4 regions of the Mesorhizobium sp. M6A.T.Ce.TU.016.01.1.1 genome follow, and region 4 is predicted to be linked to each of the others. Evidence: riboswitches for the same ligand, from Rfam matches in the RefSeq annotation. Region 4 holds a riboswitch; each other region holds the start of a gene.
What was found. Region 4 has a riboswitch for thiamine pyrophosphate ahead of EOC94_RS20560 (YkoF family thiamine/hydroxymethylpyrimidine-binding protein). Riboswitches for the same ligand answer to the same signal wherever they lie in the genome.
Positions count from the first base shown of each region.

Region 1 (4,208 bases), on a different contig from region 4:
ATGCAATCATCCGGCAGTCACAGAATGAACGCCAATTTCGGCGTGATGGCTGCGTTGTCAATCCTCTTCAGGCGCACGAGCGTCCGGCCTATCCTCATGCCAGAGACCCGACCGCGCACGGTGACCTAACCCTCGAGGGTTACGAGCCAGTCAGATCATATGTCGGAGAGGCCTATTACTCGTCTCGGGGCTTTTCACTCGATCACGGCGCAGGCCTGACGATTTCCGGCATCACCGGCAGGCTGGCTTTTGTAGTCGTCCTGTCCGCCGTGGATCATCAATGCCTTGCCTCGTATTGCCGTTTCTCCACCGTCCAGTTTGACCATGCTGTTGAAAGCCTGGGCACGCAAAACGCCGTCGGCGCCGACTCGCTGATTTGGCATGTCGCCCGCGTGCGGGCCTTTTCCAGTGAGATATCCATGTTCGGCATTCGTCGGATTGAAGTGCCCACCTGCCGAGTCATGGCCGGTCTGATGGTCGCACTTTCCGGTTTCATGAACATGGAACGCGACCCATTCACCCGCCGGCAGTCCTGTTACCTCCAACGCGATCAGCACACCCTGCGCCGTCTCGGTCAGCGTGGCCGTTCCGTTCTTCTCGCCAGCCATGTTGACGAATTCGGCTTTCGCGGTCGCGGTGTCCTGAGCCGCTGCAGGCATCGCGACCGCCAGCGCCAATCCTGTTGTTGCAAGCAATTTTTTCATCCACTCAGCCTCCGGTTGTCCAAGGACCCCAAACAACAACGGGGCCTCTTCGTTCCATTTGGGAATGGAGTTTGTCTCCGGCGCGGCCGCCAGAGAAGCGGGGGTGATGCGTGGAACTCGATAGTCTCCGTGTCATGGAGTGAAGTTTCACGACGTGATTACACCAATTCGAAGAGTTCCGCGGTTTGCCAACCTGCCAGCAGCATGATGACAACGCCAACGAGCCTGAGAAGCGTCTTTTCTGCGATTGACTTCACTACCAATCCGGCCATCGGCGCTGCGACTACGCCGCCAACGATCAAGCCGGCAACGGAGAGTAGATTTTCCGTTAGCTCTCCTGCCTCCTCCCAATGGCCCGTTAGTAACGCAAACAAGAAGGTCAGAGACACCGACAACGTGATGAGGAACTCGCTGGCATTGACCGTGCCAATAACGTAGCGGGGCGTGCCGCCAAAACCGAGAAGGCCCGTCGTTACGATGGGTCCCCATCCGCCGCCCCCTGCGGCATCGAGAAATCCACCACCTAGTCCAAGGGGAGGTACCACGCCTGGAGGGACCGGATTGCTTGGGATCCGCCGGAATGACCGGAACAGGAGCCAAGCTCCGACGAGCGCAAGGTATGTGGTCACATACGGCTTCATGACGGCTCCTTCAAACGAGGTGAGCACAAAAGCGCCGAGAACGCCGCCGATCACGCCAAATGGCATCAGCCGCCAGAAAAGCTTCCAGTCAATGTTGCGGTGATAGAGGTGAGCCGAACCTGAGGCCGCAGTGGTAAACAGCTCAGCCGCGTGAACTGAAGCCGAAGCGTGTGCAGGAGACACGCCAAACCCCAGTAATGTTGTCGAGGAAACCACGCCGTAGGCCATGCCGAGAGCCCCGTCCACAGCTTGAGCTACAAACCCCACGAACGCAAAAAGAAGGAATTCTTGCATTTGGCTCTCCAACAAAGTGCGGGTCGTAATTGGCGATAGAGAAACTCGCTACCTACAACGTATGCGATTATATCTTCACGCTTCCACAATTCACCAAACGCGTGGCATCGATAATGGTGACGACGAACGGAAAACGATCCGCTCGACCGACGCCTTTCCCATACCTTCACAGTCATTTAGTTTCTCAGAATATTGAGGGCGATCTCGGACAGGACGCCGGATTGGCATTCTTTTTCTGTTTTGCTCAGATGCCCCTGCGGGTACCTGAACCTCCTCTGACCCTGAGGTTTCACGGGCCGGACGCAGACTTGCAGCTCCACCCTTTATCTGTTTAATTGCCGCCATCCACAGGGGTGCTCCGTATCGTCGGGGCTGAGAGATGGGCTGCAAGCCCGTAAACCCTAGAGCTGATCTGGATAATACCAGCGGAGCGAGGCGGGCGATGTTTTCTGGCGCACAGATTTTTCTTTTTCCGATGTCCGGCGATTTCGTGGGCCCGCCCGAGGACCATATCACGATCGACCTCACGGTCGCGGCCAACGGCCCGACCCCGCGCTGATCTTTCGCGCCGGAGGTCTCGCATGTCTCAGCTCTTCTCCGCCGCGCCGCGAATCGCAGCCTTGTTCGCCAAGGTCGGACCGGCCTTGCTATCGGTCGGCACGCTGGTTTTGGCTTGGGAGCTCTATGCGCGCATTTCGGGCATCTCGCCCACCACGCTGCCGGCGCCGTCACGAGTCCTCGCCCAAGCCATCCAGCAGCGCCAGGCGCTGTTCGACAACACCGTGCCGACCATCAGCGCCACATTGGCGGGTTTCGCCTGCTCGCTGGCCGTTGCCTTCATCCTTTCGGTGCTGATCGACTTCTTCAAGCCGCTGCGCCGCGCCCTGTTCCCGGTATTCATTATCAGTCAGATCCTGCCGCTGGTGGCGATCGCCCCGCTGGTCGTTCTTTGGTTCGGCTTCGGGCTGACGCCGAAAATCATGCTGGTCGCGCTCCTGACTTTCTTTCCCATGCTGGTCGCGCTGGTGCAGGGTTATGAATCGACGGATCGGGACATTTCGGCGCTTCTGAGTTCGATGGGCGCTTCCCGCATGCGCATTTTCCTGCTGGCCCGCCTGCCCTCCTCGCTGCCCTATTTCTTCGCCGGGCTGCGCATCTCGATCACCTATGCCGTGGTCGGCGCCATCTTCGCGGAATATGCCGGCGCGGCCAAAGGGCTCGGCATCTACATGCTCAACGCCAAGAACAATTTCCGACCCGATCTCGTGCTCGCGGCCGTGCTGGTCAGCGCGTTGCTCACGCTGGCCCTGTTTGCCGCCACGGTGCTGATCCAGCGCGCCGCCATGCCATGGGAACGGCTCGATGCCGCGCGAAAATCATGAACAGGCGGCTGGAATTGCGCCAGATCAGCAAAAGTATTGGCGATGTCGACGTGCTTGCCGGCATCACCCTGCATGTCGAGCCGGGCGAATTCGTTTCAATCCTCGGCCCCTCCGGAGCCGGCAAATCCACGATCTTCAGGTTGCTGACGGGCGGTCTCGAAGGCCACGACGGCGGCATCGACTTCGACGGGCGGCCACTGGCCGACGCGCGCCGACCGTTTGCCTTCATGCCGCAGCACGACGCCCTGATGCCCTGGCGCACGGTTATCGACAACACCGCGCTCGGCCTGGAAGTCCAGGGCATGTCCCGTAAGGCGGCGCGCGACAAGGTGGCGCCGCTCTACGGCGAATTCGGCCTTGCGGGCTTCGAGCAAAAGTATCCGGCGCAGCTTTCGGGCGGAATGCGCCAGCGCGCCGCGCTGTTGCGTACCGTCGTTCAGGACCGCGCCATGCTGTTGCTCGACGAACCGTTCGGCGCACTCGACGCCCTCACGCGCACCGGCATGCAGCGCTGGCTTCAGACGATGTGGGACCGACACCGCTGGACCGTCCTGCTGATCACCCACGATGTCCGCGAGGCGGTCTTCCTGTCCGACCGCATCTATGTGCTGAGCGGCCGCCCTGCCCGCGTGCTGCGCGAAGTCGCCATACCTCTTCCGCGCCCGCGCAAGGATCTTGCCTCGCCGGAAGCCAGCGCCATCGAAGCCGACATCCTTCATACGCTTCTCGATCCACAGCCCGCCCAAAGGACATGACCATGCTTTCAAGACGCCTCTTCATCGCTGCCGCATTGATCACCGGGCTCGGACCCGTCACATCCGTCTGTGCCCAGCAGACTGTCACCGTCGCTCTCGACTGGACGCCGAACACAAACCATGTCGGACTCTATGTCGCCCGGGCGAAAGGCTTCTACGCTGAGGCCGGGCTCGACGTGCAGATGCTGCCCTATACCGACACTGCGGCCGGTACGCTGATCGCCAACCGCGTGGCCGATTTCGGTATACTGGGATCCATAGGATTGTTCACCCAACGCACGGCCGGCGCCGACCTCGTCGCCACCTACGCCATCATGCAGACGGAAACCGGCAGGCTGGCCTTCAATGCGGACCGCGCCGATATACAATCCCCCAGGGACCTGGACGGCCTGACCTATGGCGGTTTCGGCAGCGCCTGGGAGAATGCGCTGA
Region 1 is NZ_RZTJ01000012.1:128,463-132,670, forward strand. It holds gene EOC94_RS21495 (hypothetical protein) at 1-2, opposite strand, end outside; gene EOC94_RS21500 (superoxide dismutase family protein) at 195-704, opposite strand; gene EOC94_RS21505 (sulfite exporter TauE/SafE family protein) at 863-1,639, opposite strand; TPP riboswitch at 1,979-2,091, shown strand; gene EOC94_RS21510 (ABC transporter permease) at 2,221-3,021, shown strand; gene EOC94_RS21515 (ABC transporter ATP-binding protein) at 3,015-3,776, shown strand; gene EOC94_RS21520 (ABC transporter substrate-binding protein) at 3,773-4,208, shown strand, end outside.
Region 1: linked by a shared signal. The riboswitch ahead of EOC94_RS21510 (ABC transporter permease) and the one ahead of EOC94_RS20560 (YkoF family thiamine/hydroxymethylpyrimidine-binding protein) in region 4 are both predicted to bind thiamine pyrophosphate.

Region 2 (4,208 bases), on a different contig from region 4:
TCGCCGCGCTGAATACGGGTCGAGAAGCCCTTGACCACGGTGAGGTCGCCAAAGCTCTTCTCGATGTTCTTGGCCTCGATCACCAGCTTGCCGGATTCGGCGGCGTCGCTGGCCACCATGGTCGCCGCGCCCTCGGCGCCGCGATGGCCACGAAAGCGCTGGCGCATGGTCTGCAACTCGCCGAGCCGGCGCATGTTGCGCTTGCGTCGCGCCGTCACGCCATAACGCAGCCAGTGCTCCTCGCGCACGATCTGGCGGCCGAGCTTGTGCTGCTCGCGCTCTTCTTCTTCCAGCACCGTGTCGCGCCATTCCTCGAAATGGCCAAAACCCTTGTCGAGACGGCGGGTCTGGCCGCGGTCGAGCCAGACGGTGGCGCGTGACACGCGCTCGAGGAAGCGGCGGTCGTGCGAGATGACAATCAGCGCCGAAGAGGTGCGGGCAAGCTCCTCCTCCAGCCACTCGATGACCGACAGGTCGAGATGGTTGGTCGGCTCATCGAGGAGGAGAATGTCGGGCTCCGGCGCCATGACGCGGGCAAGGGCAGCGCGCCGCGCCTCGCCGCCGGACAGGTCGTTCGGTCGTTCCTCGCCGGACAGGCCGAGATGCTCCATCAGATAGGTGGCGCGGTAGGGGTCATCGGCGGGTCCAAGCCCCGCCTCGACATAGGCGCGGACGCTGGCGAAACCATCCATGTCTGGCATTTGCGGCAGGTAGCGCACTGTCGCCGAAGGCTGGCGGAACATCTCGCCGTCCTGCGGCTCGATCAATCCCGCAGCGATCTTGAGCAACGTCGACTTGCCCGAGCCGTTGCGGCCGACCAAAGCGATCTTGTCGCCCGCCGACGCTGTCAGTTCCGCCCCGTCGAGCAGCGGCGTGCCACCAAAAGTCAGCCTTATCCCGTCGAGATTGAGAAGTGGCGGCGCCATGTCAGCTTTCAGGTAGGGGAAAAGGATGGGCGAGCAACAGCGCGCGGCCGCTGCCCAGCGCGATTTCGAGCCGGCCCTTGACCTCGTTGGAAATGGTCAGCGATGAGCCGAACGCGACCTCGACGTGGTTCAGCGGCCATTTGGCGCCGGTAACGGTCAAGCCGGAAAGGTCGGAGAAGCCGAGGATCGAAAACAGCGTGCTGTCGGCGTAGTCGAAGCCGGTCTTTCCGGGAAGCAAGGGGATGCCTTCCTGGGCGCCGCTGGTCAAAAGCACCTCTATGCCTGCCTCGGCCAGCCGGATGCTGAGCGCGAGGTGCAGGAAGGCGTGGTCGGTGCGCTTGCCGCCGAACGCGCCGGCGAGCACGAGCCCGGTCGCGCCGCGTTCGAGCGCAGCGGCGATAGCCAGCTCGCCGTCGGTCTTGTCCTTTTCTGCCGGAAACACCTGGCGGGGCACGGCGGCCAGATCGTCCGGCAAGTCCGCCGGCACCGAATCGAAGTCGCCGACCCAGAGTTCCGGCGTCAGCTCCAGCGTCCGGGCATGGCCGATGCCGGCGTCGGCGGCGATGACACGGGAGCCTTCGACCTGGCGGTCGAGCAGCGGCGTGCGGATAAGATCGCCGCCAAGCAGGATGGTGAATTTGCTCATATGCGTGGCCCTTACCAGCCCTGCTTGCGAAACGGAAGGCCGCGCTCCAGATGCCCTGCAAACTTCAGCTTGCGCAGCACTTCGGCCGGGCCTATGTGTCGAAACGCTCTAACGGGGTGCTGGACGCGATCTTCGCGGACCAGCTGAGAGGCAACCATGCCAACCCGCTGAACCTGATCCGGTTTGTACCGGCGGAGGGATTAGACGTTTCGGACAGCCCGACGCCTCAATTCCTTTCAATGCGAACGAAGGAGGCGCCGATGCGCACGTTTTCATACTCTCTTGTTTCGGCAATGCTGCTTGCCGCGTCCGTTCTCGGCACCGGGCCAGCATCCGCGCAGGAGAAACTCACCGTCTATACCTATGAGAGCTTCACCGCCGACTGGGGTCCAGGCCCCGCGGTCAAGAAGGCCTTCGAGGCGGAATGCGGCTGCACTCTCGATTTCGTTGCGGTCGCCGACGGCGTCGCGCTGCTCAATCGCGTCAGATTGGAAGGGGCCGCGACCAAGGCCGACATCGTGCTCGGCCTCGATACCAATCTGACGGTGGAAGCCAAGGCTACCGGCCTGTTTTCGCCGCATGGCCCGGTATCGGACGTCAAGGTGCCGGGCGGCTGGAGCGACGATATTTTTGTGCCGTTCGACTATGGCTATTTCGCCGTCGTCTACGACACCGAAAAGCTGAAGACCCCGCCGAAGAGCCTGAAGGAATTGGTCGAGGGCGATGCCGATGAGAAGATCGTCATCCAGGATCCGCGCACCTCGACGCCCGGTCTCGGCCTGCTGTTGTGGGTGAGATCGGTCTATGGCGACAAGGCGCCGGAAGCCTGGGCGAAGCTCAGGGCAAAGGTGCTCACCGTGACGCCGGGCTGGAGCGAGGCCTATGGCCTGTTCACCAAGGGCGAGGCGCCGATGGTGCTGTCCTACACCACGTCGCCGGCCTATCACATGGTCGCCGAAAACACCGAACGCTATCAGGCGGCGTCCTTCGAGGAGGGCGAGTACCTGCAGATCGAGGTTGCCGGCATCACCACGACTGGTGCGAAGAACCCGCTGGCGGAAAAGTTCCTGGCCTTCATGACCGGTCCGAAATTCCAGAACGTCATTCCCGAGACCAACTGGATGTTTCCTGCCGGCAAGACCGACAAGCCGCTCAACCCAGCCTTCGACAAGCTCGTCAAGCCGACCAAGGCCTTGCTGTTCAGCCCCGAAGAGGTCGCCGCCAACCGCAAGGCCTGGGTCGACGAATGGCTGGCGGTGATGAGCAAGTAGCTTCTGATTGACGATGATCACTCTACGGCGCCCCCCTCTGTCCTGCCGGACATCTCCCCCACGAGGGGGGAGATCGGCCATCATGCCGGCTTTCGCCAATCTCCGACATTGCCGGAATGAGCGGAGCGCTGAACCTGCCAATCTCCCCCCTCGTGGGGGAGATGTCCGGCAGGACAGAGGGGGGCGCGAAGGAACGCAATCCTCGCTAAGAATCTCGAATCTGGTGGTCTAGCGTGCAACGCGCGCCATCATCGGATTCCCGCGTCACAGCTGGCATTCTCGCGCTTGCGGCAATAGCACTTTTGATCGGTGGAGCGTTCGCCGGGCTCATCGTCGAAGGCGCCCGCGACCCGTCCGGCGCCGCGTCGGCCTTCGACCCCTATCTCTTCCGCGTTGTCCGTTTCACCTTATGGCAAGCGCTTCTGTCGACACTGCTGTCCGTCCTGCCGGCGCTGCTCGTTGCGCGGGCGCTGTCGCGGCATCCGTGGTTCTTTGGCCGCGGCCTGATCCTGCAGCTCTTCGCCGTGCCGCTGGCGCTGCCGGCCATCGTCGCCGCGCTCGGCATTCTGGCCCTCTATGGCCGTGCCGGCTATTTCGCCGGCCTGCTCAGCGCGATTGGCGGTCAGGGTTGGCCGGGCATATACGGCCTGTCCGGCATCCTCGTCGCCCACGTCTTCTTCAACCTGCCGCTGGCAACGCGGCTGTTCCTTGAAGCGCTGGGGACAGTGCCGGCCGACCAGTGGCGGCTGGCGAGCCAGCTCGGCATGGGCGCCAGACCCGCCTTCCGGCTGATCGAATGGCCGACGCTGCGGGCGGCGCTGCCGGGCGTCGCCGGGCTTGTCTTTATGCTGTGCATCACATCCTTCACCATCGTGCTCACGCTGGGCGGCGGGCCGCGCGCGACGACACTGGAGGTCGCTATCTACCAGGCGCTGCGTTTCGATTTCGATCCTGCCCGCGCGGTGACGCTGACACTGCTGCAGATCGCGCTGACCTTCGTCGTGGTGCTGGTGTTGATGCGGCTCGGCGCCAACACCGTCGGCGATGCCAACCTGTCGGTGGCACCGCGCCGGTATCTTTCGGCAAGCGTCGGCGAGACCGTGCTGAACGCAGCATTGATCGTTCTGGCATTGCTGTTCGTCGCCGGGCCGATGGCGGCCACGGTGATGTCGGGCCTTGGCGCCGATCTTGGCCGGCTGGCGGGCGAGAGCGCTGTGCGGCAAGCGACGCTGACCAGCGCAGTGCTCGCCTTGCTGGCGGCGCTGCTTTCGGTGGCGCTGTCGCTGTCGCTCGTCATGGGACGACGGGCACTGGCCCTGAAGCGTCGCGTCGGCGCCAAGACGCTGCTCGAGCATGCCACCGATA
Region 2 is NZ_RZTJ01000001.1:313,254-317,461, forward strand. It holds gene EOC94_RS01605 (ABC-F family ATP-binding cassette domain-containing protein) at 1-926, opposite strand, end outside; gene EOC94_RS01610 (thiamine diphosphokinase) at 928-1,572, opposite strand; TPP riboswitch at 1,675-1,789, shown strand; gene thiB (thiamine ABC transporter substrate binding subunit) at 1,833-2,843, shown strand; gene thiP (thiamine/thiamine pyrophosphate ABC transporter permease) at 3,077-4,208, shown strand, end outside.
Region 2: linked by a shared signal. The riboswitch ahead of thiB (thiamine ABC transporter substrate binding subunit) and the one ahead of EOC94_RS20560 (YkoF family thiamine/hydroxymethylpyrimidine-binding protein) in region 4 are both predicted to bind thiamine pyrophosphate.

Region 3 (4,208 bases), on a different contig from region 4:
CGCTTCCGAAGTGAGTACCGCCAATTAAAAGTCGGTTGCCTTTTTCCACCGCCGCCTCACACATCGTGTTGGAGCTGAAGAGCTACCTGCAAATCCTCGCAGCGGGCGCGGCCACATCCCTGATTTTACAAATTAACACGTCTTGATTTTTAGAAAATGCCACGTGCGATGATGGCGCCGCCAAAAAACAATGTCACGCGAGATGATCATGCCTGAGGTAAATGGTCCGCCAAAGTTTGGAACGGTATACCGGTTGAATGATGGATACACCAGGCCGGATAAGGGCTTCGGGTTCCGGACGACGAAACTAATCGACGGATACGCGCTGCGCTTGAGGGAAGCTGCATGCGCGTTACGGTTATCACCATCCAGGGATGCCGGACATGATCTTGAATAGTGACATTGCAGGCCAAAGAGCGGCCGAGGAGCTAGCAGAGGGCCTGAAATCGCAGGGCAAGCAGCAATACGAAGACAGGTCGAGGGAACGCGAACGAGATATGTCTCGTTAGGTCGCACGTTGCAGCAAGGGTGCCGTCGGAAGGCAATCCGCCGTGTCCTGAACGAGGTAACCTGCACTTTTCGAGAATTGCCACGGCGGTACCCTATTTTCGGCTGTGAAGCACACGAGACCCGCGACGTGAGACCCAGTTGCTCAATGCCCAGTTGCTCAATGAGCTTTCTTACGAATAAGGGAGAATTTCCGCGGCCGGACTCTCTCTGAGTGGGCGTGCATGACTGCCAACGGAAGGTCTTGCACGCACCCTTGCGATCTTGAGCAATGGTCGCCATGACTTTCTTCTTGCAGGCTTTTGAGTGGCCCAGCCTGCGATCACCAGACCCCACCGACTCTAAAGAGCGTGGCAGACGGGATAGTCGAGGTTGCCCGGGCACAACCACGCTCAAGGCTTGCGCCGCCCAGAGGACACGCTGAAAAGGCAGCATGGGGGCGCGAGCTCGCCATTCACGAGAGATTCGACATGAAGACCATGCAAGAAAAAGACATTCCCGCATTCGTGCAAGCAGTTGCGGACGCCGGCTGCAACATTTGCGCGATTGGCAACTTGGGATACGTCTTTGGCGATGCTGATTTGACGCCGGCGCAACGGAGGGCCGTCGAGCCACAGCTGCGTAGGATTGCTGAAATCTACGGCGAACGCGATCATCTCATGGACGAGATAGCTGTATATCTGCGGTCGATCGGACGCCATGTCGAGGTTGAGCCGAAGACAGGTGTTTCCTGATGGCCGCGATCGCGTTCCGTAGTCGCCATTTCTATTGGTAACGAGAAGCCGTCTTCCAACATCTGAATCATAAGGGAGGTGACCCGCAAGGCCGCTCTCGAGACCGCAAGTCTGAGCCGCTGACGCATGGCGATAACCAGACTGTCCGAACTGGGCGGCGATATTCTTCGCGTCGATGCCTTCCTCGACCAGGTCGCGGTAGGCGGCGATCTCATCTACCGCATGCATAGCCAAGCCAGGGAAGTTTTCGGCAGGGGAATTCAGACTGGAGGGCACGGCCGATCCGGCCGCCGACGACCCCGCAGGGATTGCCATGTACGGCAACGCCAACAGCAGGCGGATCAATACTCGGATAATGGCGGCCGGATATGTAGCGATCGATCGCCGCATGCAATAGCTTAGTTGCTTTCAAAGGCGGTCGTACGAACTGCAAGCAAGCTAAACGATTGCGTCAACTCGTCCACGCAGAGCGAAAACTCCGCGGCCCATGCGATTTCTCTGCTGGAACAGCGGCACATCCTCAGCGCCAGGACACGGCCGCCGCCGTCGGGTTTTACGAAGCCGGTGATTGCATAAGTTGCCCGCAAGATATCATTGGTATCGGGAACGCCGCCGATGCTGCATCCTGAATCGAGCGGCCGCCCGCACCTGCCAGCCCGACGACCAGATCATTATCTGCAACTCCATCTACCTGGACGAGGTGCAAATCACCTCGCTGAAGCCGCGAATCGTCACCTTGGACCAGGATAACCACATCCGTGACCGCCTGAGCTACTCGGTGGATCTCGACGCACATGGCCGATACAGTTTCTCCATCCTTCACGAAGCGAAAGAGGCTTTGGCCATTCCAGCCCTGGTCTCCGGGGCGTGACTTGTCCCCGATGCATGCGCGAGCTCTCCGCCCGGTTTTGACAGGCCGCCGGTCATCGCCACCGGCCGAAGGCGCCCGAATGCGCTTGACAAGATAGCGTCGGCCCGTCCAACCTGACGCATTCACCAGGGGAGTCCCGGCAAGGGGCTGAGATACTGCTTGCTTTCGCGGCGCAGTGACCCGTTGAACCTGATCCAGTTCATACTGGCGTAGGGACGGTGCAAGCGCTTTGCGGGAGTTTATGCCCGAGGTCCTGTTTCGGCAGGTCGACAGAAGCGTCTTTTCATCCTTCCGGCACAGAACTGGGTCTCCAATGCATGAGCAAAGGAGCCTCACGATGAATGCCCTCACCCCCGCCGTGTCGACGGGACCACTGCCCGCCTCGCGGAAAATCCACAAGCCCGGCCTCCTCCACCCCCAGATCAGGGTGCCGATGCGCGAAATCTCTGTTCATCCGACTGCCGGCGAGCCACCCGTCACCGTCTACGATCCGTCCGGCCCCTATACAGACCCGACTGTCGAAACCAGCATGGAAAGGGGCCTTGCCCGGCTTCGCCACGAATGGATCACGGCTCGCGGCGATGTCGAGGCCTATGACGGCCGCCATGTCCGGCCGGAAGACAATGGATTCGTCACGGGCGAGCGCCTGACGCCGGAATTCCCCATTCGCAACCGGCCTCTCAGGGCCAAGGCCGGCAAGGCGGTGACTCAGCTTGCCTATGCGCGCGCCGGCATCATTACGCCTGAAATGGAGTCCGTGGCTATCCGCGAGAACCTTGGACGCGAGATCGTGCGCGGCAAGCTTGAGCGCGACGGTGAGAGCTTCGGCGCGGCGATCCCGGACTTCGTCACGCCGGAATTCGTGCGCGACGAGGTGGCGCGCGGGCGGGCGATCATTCCCGCCAACATCAATCATCCAGAGAGCGAACCGATGATCATCGGGCGAAATTTCCTGGTCAAGATCAACGCCAACATCGGTAACTCCGCTGTCACATCGTCAATGGCCGAAGAGGTCGAAAAAATGGTCTGGGCGATCCGCTGGGGCGCCGACACGGTGATGGACCTGTCGACCGGCCGCAATATCCGCAACATCCGCGAATGGATCGTGCGCAATTCGCCGGTGCCGATCGGCACGGTGCCGCTCTACCAGGCTCTCGAAAAGGTCAACGGCATTGCCGAGGACCTGACTTGGGAGGTCTACCGCGACACGCTGATCGAGCAGGCCGAACAGGGTGTCGACTATTTCACCATCCACGCCGGCGTGCGGCTGCACTACATCCCGCTGACCGTAGACCGGGTCACGGGCATCGTCTCGCGCGGCGGATCGATCATGGCCAAATGGTGCCTGCACCATCACCGGGAGAGCTTCCTCTACGAGCATTTCGCGGAAATCTGCGACATCTGCCGCGCCTATGATGTGTCCTTTTCACTCGGCGACGGGCTTCGTCCAGGCTCGATCGCCGACGCCAATGACGCAGCGCAATTCGCCGAATTGGAAACGCTCGGCGAGCTGACGCAGGTCGCCTGGGCGAAGGACTGCCAGGTGATGATCGAAGGCCCGGGCCACGTGCCGATGCACAAGATCAAGGAGAACATGGACAAGCAGCTCGCCGTCTGCGGAGAGGCGCCGTTCTATACGCTTGGACCGCTGACGACCGATATCGCGCCTGGCTATGACCACATCACCTCAGGGATCGGCGCCGCCATGATAGGCTGGTTCGGCACCGCAATGCTTTGCTACGTCACGCCGAAGGAGCATCTCGGCCTTCCCGACCGCAACGACGTCAAGGTAGGCGTCATCACCTACAAGATAGCCGCCCATGCGGCCGATCTGGCGAAGGGGCATCCGGCGGCGAAAGTCAGGGACAATGCCCTTTCCCGCGCGCGCTTCGAGTTCCGCTGGGAGGACCAGTTCAACCTGTCGCTCGACCCCGAAACAGCACGCTCCTTCCACGACCAGACCTTGCCCAAGGAAGCGCACAAAGTGGCGCATTTCTGCTCGATGTGCGGGCCGAAATTCTGCTCCATGCGCATCTCCCACGACATCCGTGCCGAGGCCCAGAAAGAGGGCATGGCGGCCATGGCGGCAAAATATC
Region 3 is NZ_RZTJ01000018.1:54,513-58,720, reverse strand. It holds gene EOC94_RS25795 (hypothetical protein) at 978-1,241, shown strand; partial or broken gene EOC94_RS25790 (aspartate 1-decarboxylase) at 1,855-2,112, shown strand; TPP riboswitch at 2,230-2,346, shown strand; gene thiC (phosphomethylpyrimidine synthase ThiC) at 2,450-4,208, shown strand, end outside.
Region 3: linked by a shared signal. The riboswitch ahead of thiC (phosphomethylpyrimidine synthase ThiC) and the one ahead of EOC94_RS20560 (YkoF family thiamine/hydroxymethylpyrimidine-binding protein) in region 4 are both predicted to bind thiamine pyrophosphate.

Region 4 (4,208 bases):
CCGGCTCCGAGGCCAACGACACGGCCATGAAGATGATCTGGTACCGGTCGAATGCGCTCGGCCAGCCGGCACGCAAGAAGATCATCAGCCGCATTCGCGGTTATCACGGCGTCACCATCGCCTCGGCAAGCCTGACCGGCCTGCCCAACAATCACATTTCCTTCGACCTGCCGATCGCCAGTGTGCTGCACACGTCGACGCCGCACCATTGGCGCGAGGCGCTGCCAGGCGAGAGCGAAGAGCAGTTTTCGAGCCGGCTTGCCGACGACTTGGAAAAGCTGATCCTGGCCGAGGGCCCGGAAACCATCGCCGCCTTCTTCGGCGAACCGATCATGGGCGCCGGCGGCGTCATCGTTCCCCCGGCCGGCTACTGGGAGAAGATACAGGCGGTGCTGTGGAAATACGACATCCTGCTCGTCGCCGACGAGGTCATCTGCGGTTTTGGCCGAACCGGCGAGATGTTCGGTTCGCAGACCTTCGGCATCAGGCCTGACATCATGGTGCTGTCGAAGCAGATCTCTTCCTCCTACCTGCCGATCTCGGCCCTGCTGATCAACGAGAAAATGTTCGAGCCGATTGCCGACGAAAGCAATCGGATCGGCACCTTCGGTCATGGCTTCACCGGCGGCGGCCATCCCGTCGCGGCGGCGGTCGCGCTCGAGAACCTGAAGCTGATCGAGGAGCGCGACCTTGTCGGCAATGCGCGCACGGTCGGCGCGCATATGCAGAAACGGCTGCGCAACCTCGCTTCGCACCCGCTTGTCGGCGAGGTGCGTGGCGTCGGCCTGATCGCGGCGGTCGAACTGGTCGGCGATAAGGTGACCAAGACGCCGTGGGAGACGGCCGGCGCGCTGGGCGGGCTTGTCAACGGCTTCATGCAGCAGAACGGCGTCATCTCGCGCAACATGGGCGACGCGCTGGCCTTCTGCCCGCCGCTGATCATCACCGAGCCCCAGGTCGATCAGATGATCGACGCGTTTGAAAGATCGCTCGAAGCCGCGGTCAAGCAGGTCGGATCACAGAGCTGATCAGGTCGTCCAAAGCCAGAGCTGAATGGGCCTTGGTGATTGGCGAAGCCGAAGCGGTATCCAATCTCCCCCCTTGCGGGGGAGATGTCCGGTAGGACAGAGGGGGGTGTGAAGGATCGCCAACTTTCGACTTCAGCCTTGCCAACCCGAATCAGCTTGAGGGCGCGGCTGCGATCGATTGACAGGTCGGAGGGAAGCACCCCCTCTGCCTGCCGGCATCTCCCCCGCAAGGGGGGAGATCGGCAGCTTCGGCGGCGCCGCCAAGCTCGGTAATTGGTCTGAAGCGATTGCTGGGAACGATTGCCCTGGGCCACACTTGAACATCCGTTGCGCGGGTGCTACGTCGCCCATATCGACAGGGGCGCTCCGTATTGCCGGGGCTGAGATGGTGGGTGCAAGCCTTCGGTCCCTCAAGCTGATCTGGGTAATGCCAGCGGAGCGAGGCGACCATGTTTTCAGGTGCACAGATTTCCCTGTATCCGATGTGCGACGATTTCGTCGGCGTCATCCTTGGGGCGCTTTCGGCGCTCGATCCGTATCGACCGAATTTCCGCATCGAGACCGACGACATCTCGACGCTGATCGTCGGCCCGCCGGAACAGCTTTTCCCGGCCATGCGCGACCTCTTCGCATCGGCGGCGGCGAGTGGCGTGCATTGCGTGTTGTCGGCGACGGTGTCGCGCGGCTGTCCGGGCGAGCCTGACGATCCGATCTGCACACCGATTTCCGGCAGCAGCCACGAGCTGTCCCTGGCAGAGCGCATCGGCGCGGCGCGGGCGCATGTCGACAGTGCGAAAAAGCTCGGACAGGAGGTCGCCGCGCAGTTCTCGCTCTATCCGCTCGGCAAGGGCCATCACATGGACGAGATCTACGGCTGCATCGACTTCCTCAAGACTTCGGGCGTCTTCGACAGGTCGAAGAATTTCTGCACCAAGCTGAGAGGCGATGCCGGACCTGTATTCGCGACGCTGTCGGAAGCCTTCCTTCGCTTCGGCGCGCCGCAAGGCCATGTCGCGCTCGACCTCACCGTGTCGGCGAACAGCCCGAGCCCTTGTTAGGGCGTGTCGATATTCGGGGTGATGCCGGCCTGCGAGCGGCGGTTTCCTGCGATACTCACGCACCCAAAAAGTGCGCTCCGTTCCCGTTCTCGGACCCCACCATTCTCGGCTCGGCGACGACGTCGATCGGCCGGCCCTCGGCCGCCGCGTTCACCGCGGCGGGATCGCGCTCAGGTGATGTCTCAGTTTAACTTGCGGCTCACGACCCAGCCGACCTTGTGCAGTGCCGACCGCCGTTGATATGCTCGATCATTCCGTCAGCGGGGAAGGATGTTCGATATCTCGCGTCGCGACCTGACACTTGGCGCAGCCGGTGCTCATGCTGCGTTTGGGCTCCACAAGCCGATCACGTTTGTCGACGCGGCCCGCGCTCAACACGCCGTCGCTCAACCTTTCCGAAAATACAAGGTTGGCGACATTGAAGTCTTTTCTCTGATTGATGGCATGCGTGACGTTCCCCTGCGGGAGGGTATGGTCAGGAATGTCAGCGTCGAACAGGTCAAGACGGCGTTGCGTGGTGCCGGTTTCCCGACAATCAGGCGCCCCTGCGGTTTATCGTCATGGCGCTAAAGCTGCGCGATCAAGTGGTCCTGATCGACTCGGGTACCGGCGGTCATCCGATTTATGATGAGGGGAACGGCCGGCTATTCGAGAGCATGGCTGCGGCGGGCCTTGACCCCAAGGCAGTCAAGACAATCCTGATCTCCCATCTGCACGGCGACCACATTTATGGCCTCATGAACAATGAGAGCAATGCGCAGGTCTTCCCGGATGCCGACATCGTGGTGCCCGCCGAGGAATTGAAATGGTGGACGCGCCCGGGAGTCGAGTCGATCGATCTCGGACCGACGCGCAAGGGCCTCGCTCAGCGCATTCAGGCTACGGTGGCTACGTGGAAAAACGTCAGGACCTTTGAGGGAGAACCAGAACTCCTACCTGGCGTGCACGCCGTTCAGGCCCCCGGCCATAGCCCGGGAATGGTCGCGCATCTGGTCACCTCGGGCGGCAAACAGCTCCTGATCAGCGCTGACGTGGTCAATCTTGCGCCCCATGTTTCAACAAATCCCGAGTGGCAGCTTGCTATCGACCAGGATCCGCAAATGGCCGTCGAAACGCGAAGGAAGATCTTCGATCGCGCGGTCGCCGACAAGCTCACCATTTCGGGTACTCACTGGTTGATGCCGAACGTCGGCACGTTGTCCAAGGATGGCAACGGCTACGTATTCGCAGCCGACGGGTAATATCACAGTACCCGCTGCCAACTGGACGACGACGGCTGCCGTGCCGGACGAACCGGTCGGCGTCAGACGTCGAACGCAGAACCAAGCGAGAGCGATAATCTTGGCTATCAACGGGTCGCTGCGAGATCCGAAATGGCGTCTGGAACGACCACCAGCTTGCCGACGAAATCCTTGGCGATGAAATCCGCTTGGGCGCGGTGGAAATCGGAGAGCCTGTAGACGCCGCCGACCAGCGGCCGGATCTTCTTGTCTTCGATGTAGCGAACAATACGGCGGAAGTCGTGCCGCGTGCCCTGGCTCGAGCCGTGCAACTGCAACTGCTTGAGATACATGGTGCGCAGATCGAGCTGCACGACCGGGCCGGCAATTGCGCCGGCTGTGGTGTAGCGGCCTTCGGGCCTGAGGATGCGCAGCAGATCGTTGAAGATCGCGCCGCCGACCAGATCGGCAACCACGTCGATCGGCTGGCCGCCGGTTGCCTCATTTACCGCAGCCGGCAGGTCGGTCACACCCCGGGTGATCACCGCCTCGGCGCCGATGTCGAGCACGGCCTGTTCCTTGCCCTTGCCGACGACTGCATAGGGGACGGCGCCGCGCGCCCGCGCCAGCTGCACGATGCCGGAGCCGACGCCGCCCGACGCGCCGGTGACCAGCACGCGCTCGCCGGCCTTCAATGCGGCACGTTCCAGCATCTGCTCGCCGGTGAGATAGGCGCAACAGAAGGTGGCGAGTTCGACATCGGTCAACTCGGTGTCGACGACATGGGCGTTCTCGGCCGGCACGGTCTGATACTCGGCATAGCCGCCGTCACGGCCGTGGCCCATATAGTCGATGTCGGCGAGTGAATCGTCGTCGCGGTTGTAGATGGAGAAGTCGACCAT
Region 4 is NZ_RZTJ01000011.1:127,134-131,341, reverse strand. It holds gene EOC94_RS20570 (aspartate aminotransferase family protein) at 1-1,028, shown strand, start outside; TPP riboswitch at 1,376-1,487, shown strand; gene EOC94_RS20560 (YkoF family thiamine/hydroxymethylpyrimidine-binding protein) at 1,478-2,086, shown strand; gene EOC94_RS20555 (hypothetical protein) at 2,357-2,656, shown strand; gene EOC94_RS20550 (MBL fold metallo-hydrolase) at 2,647-3,327, shown strand; gene EOC94_RS20545 (alcohol dehydrogenase family protein) at 3,435-4,208, opposite strand, start outside.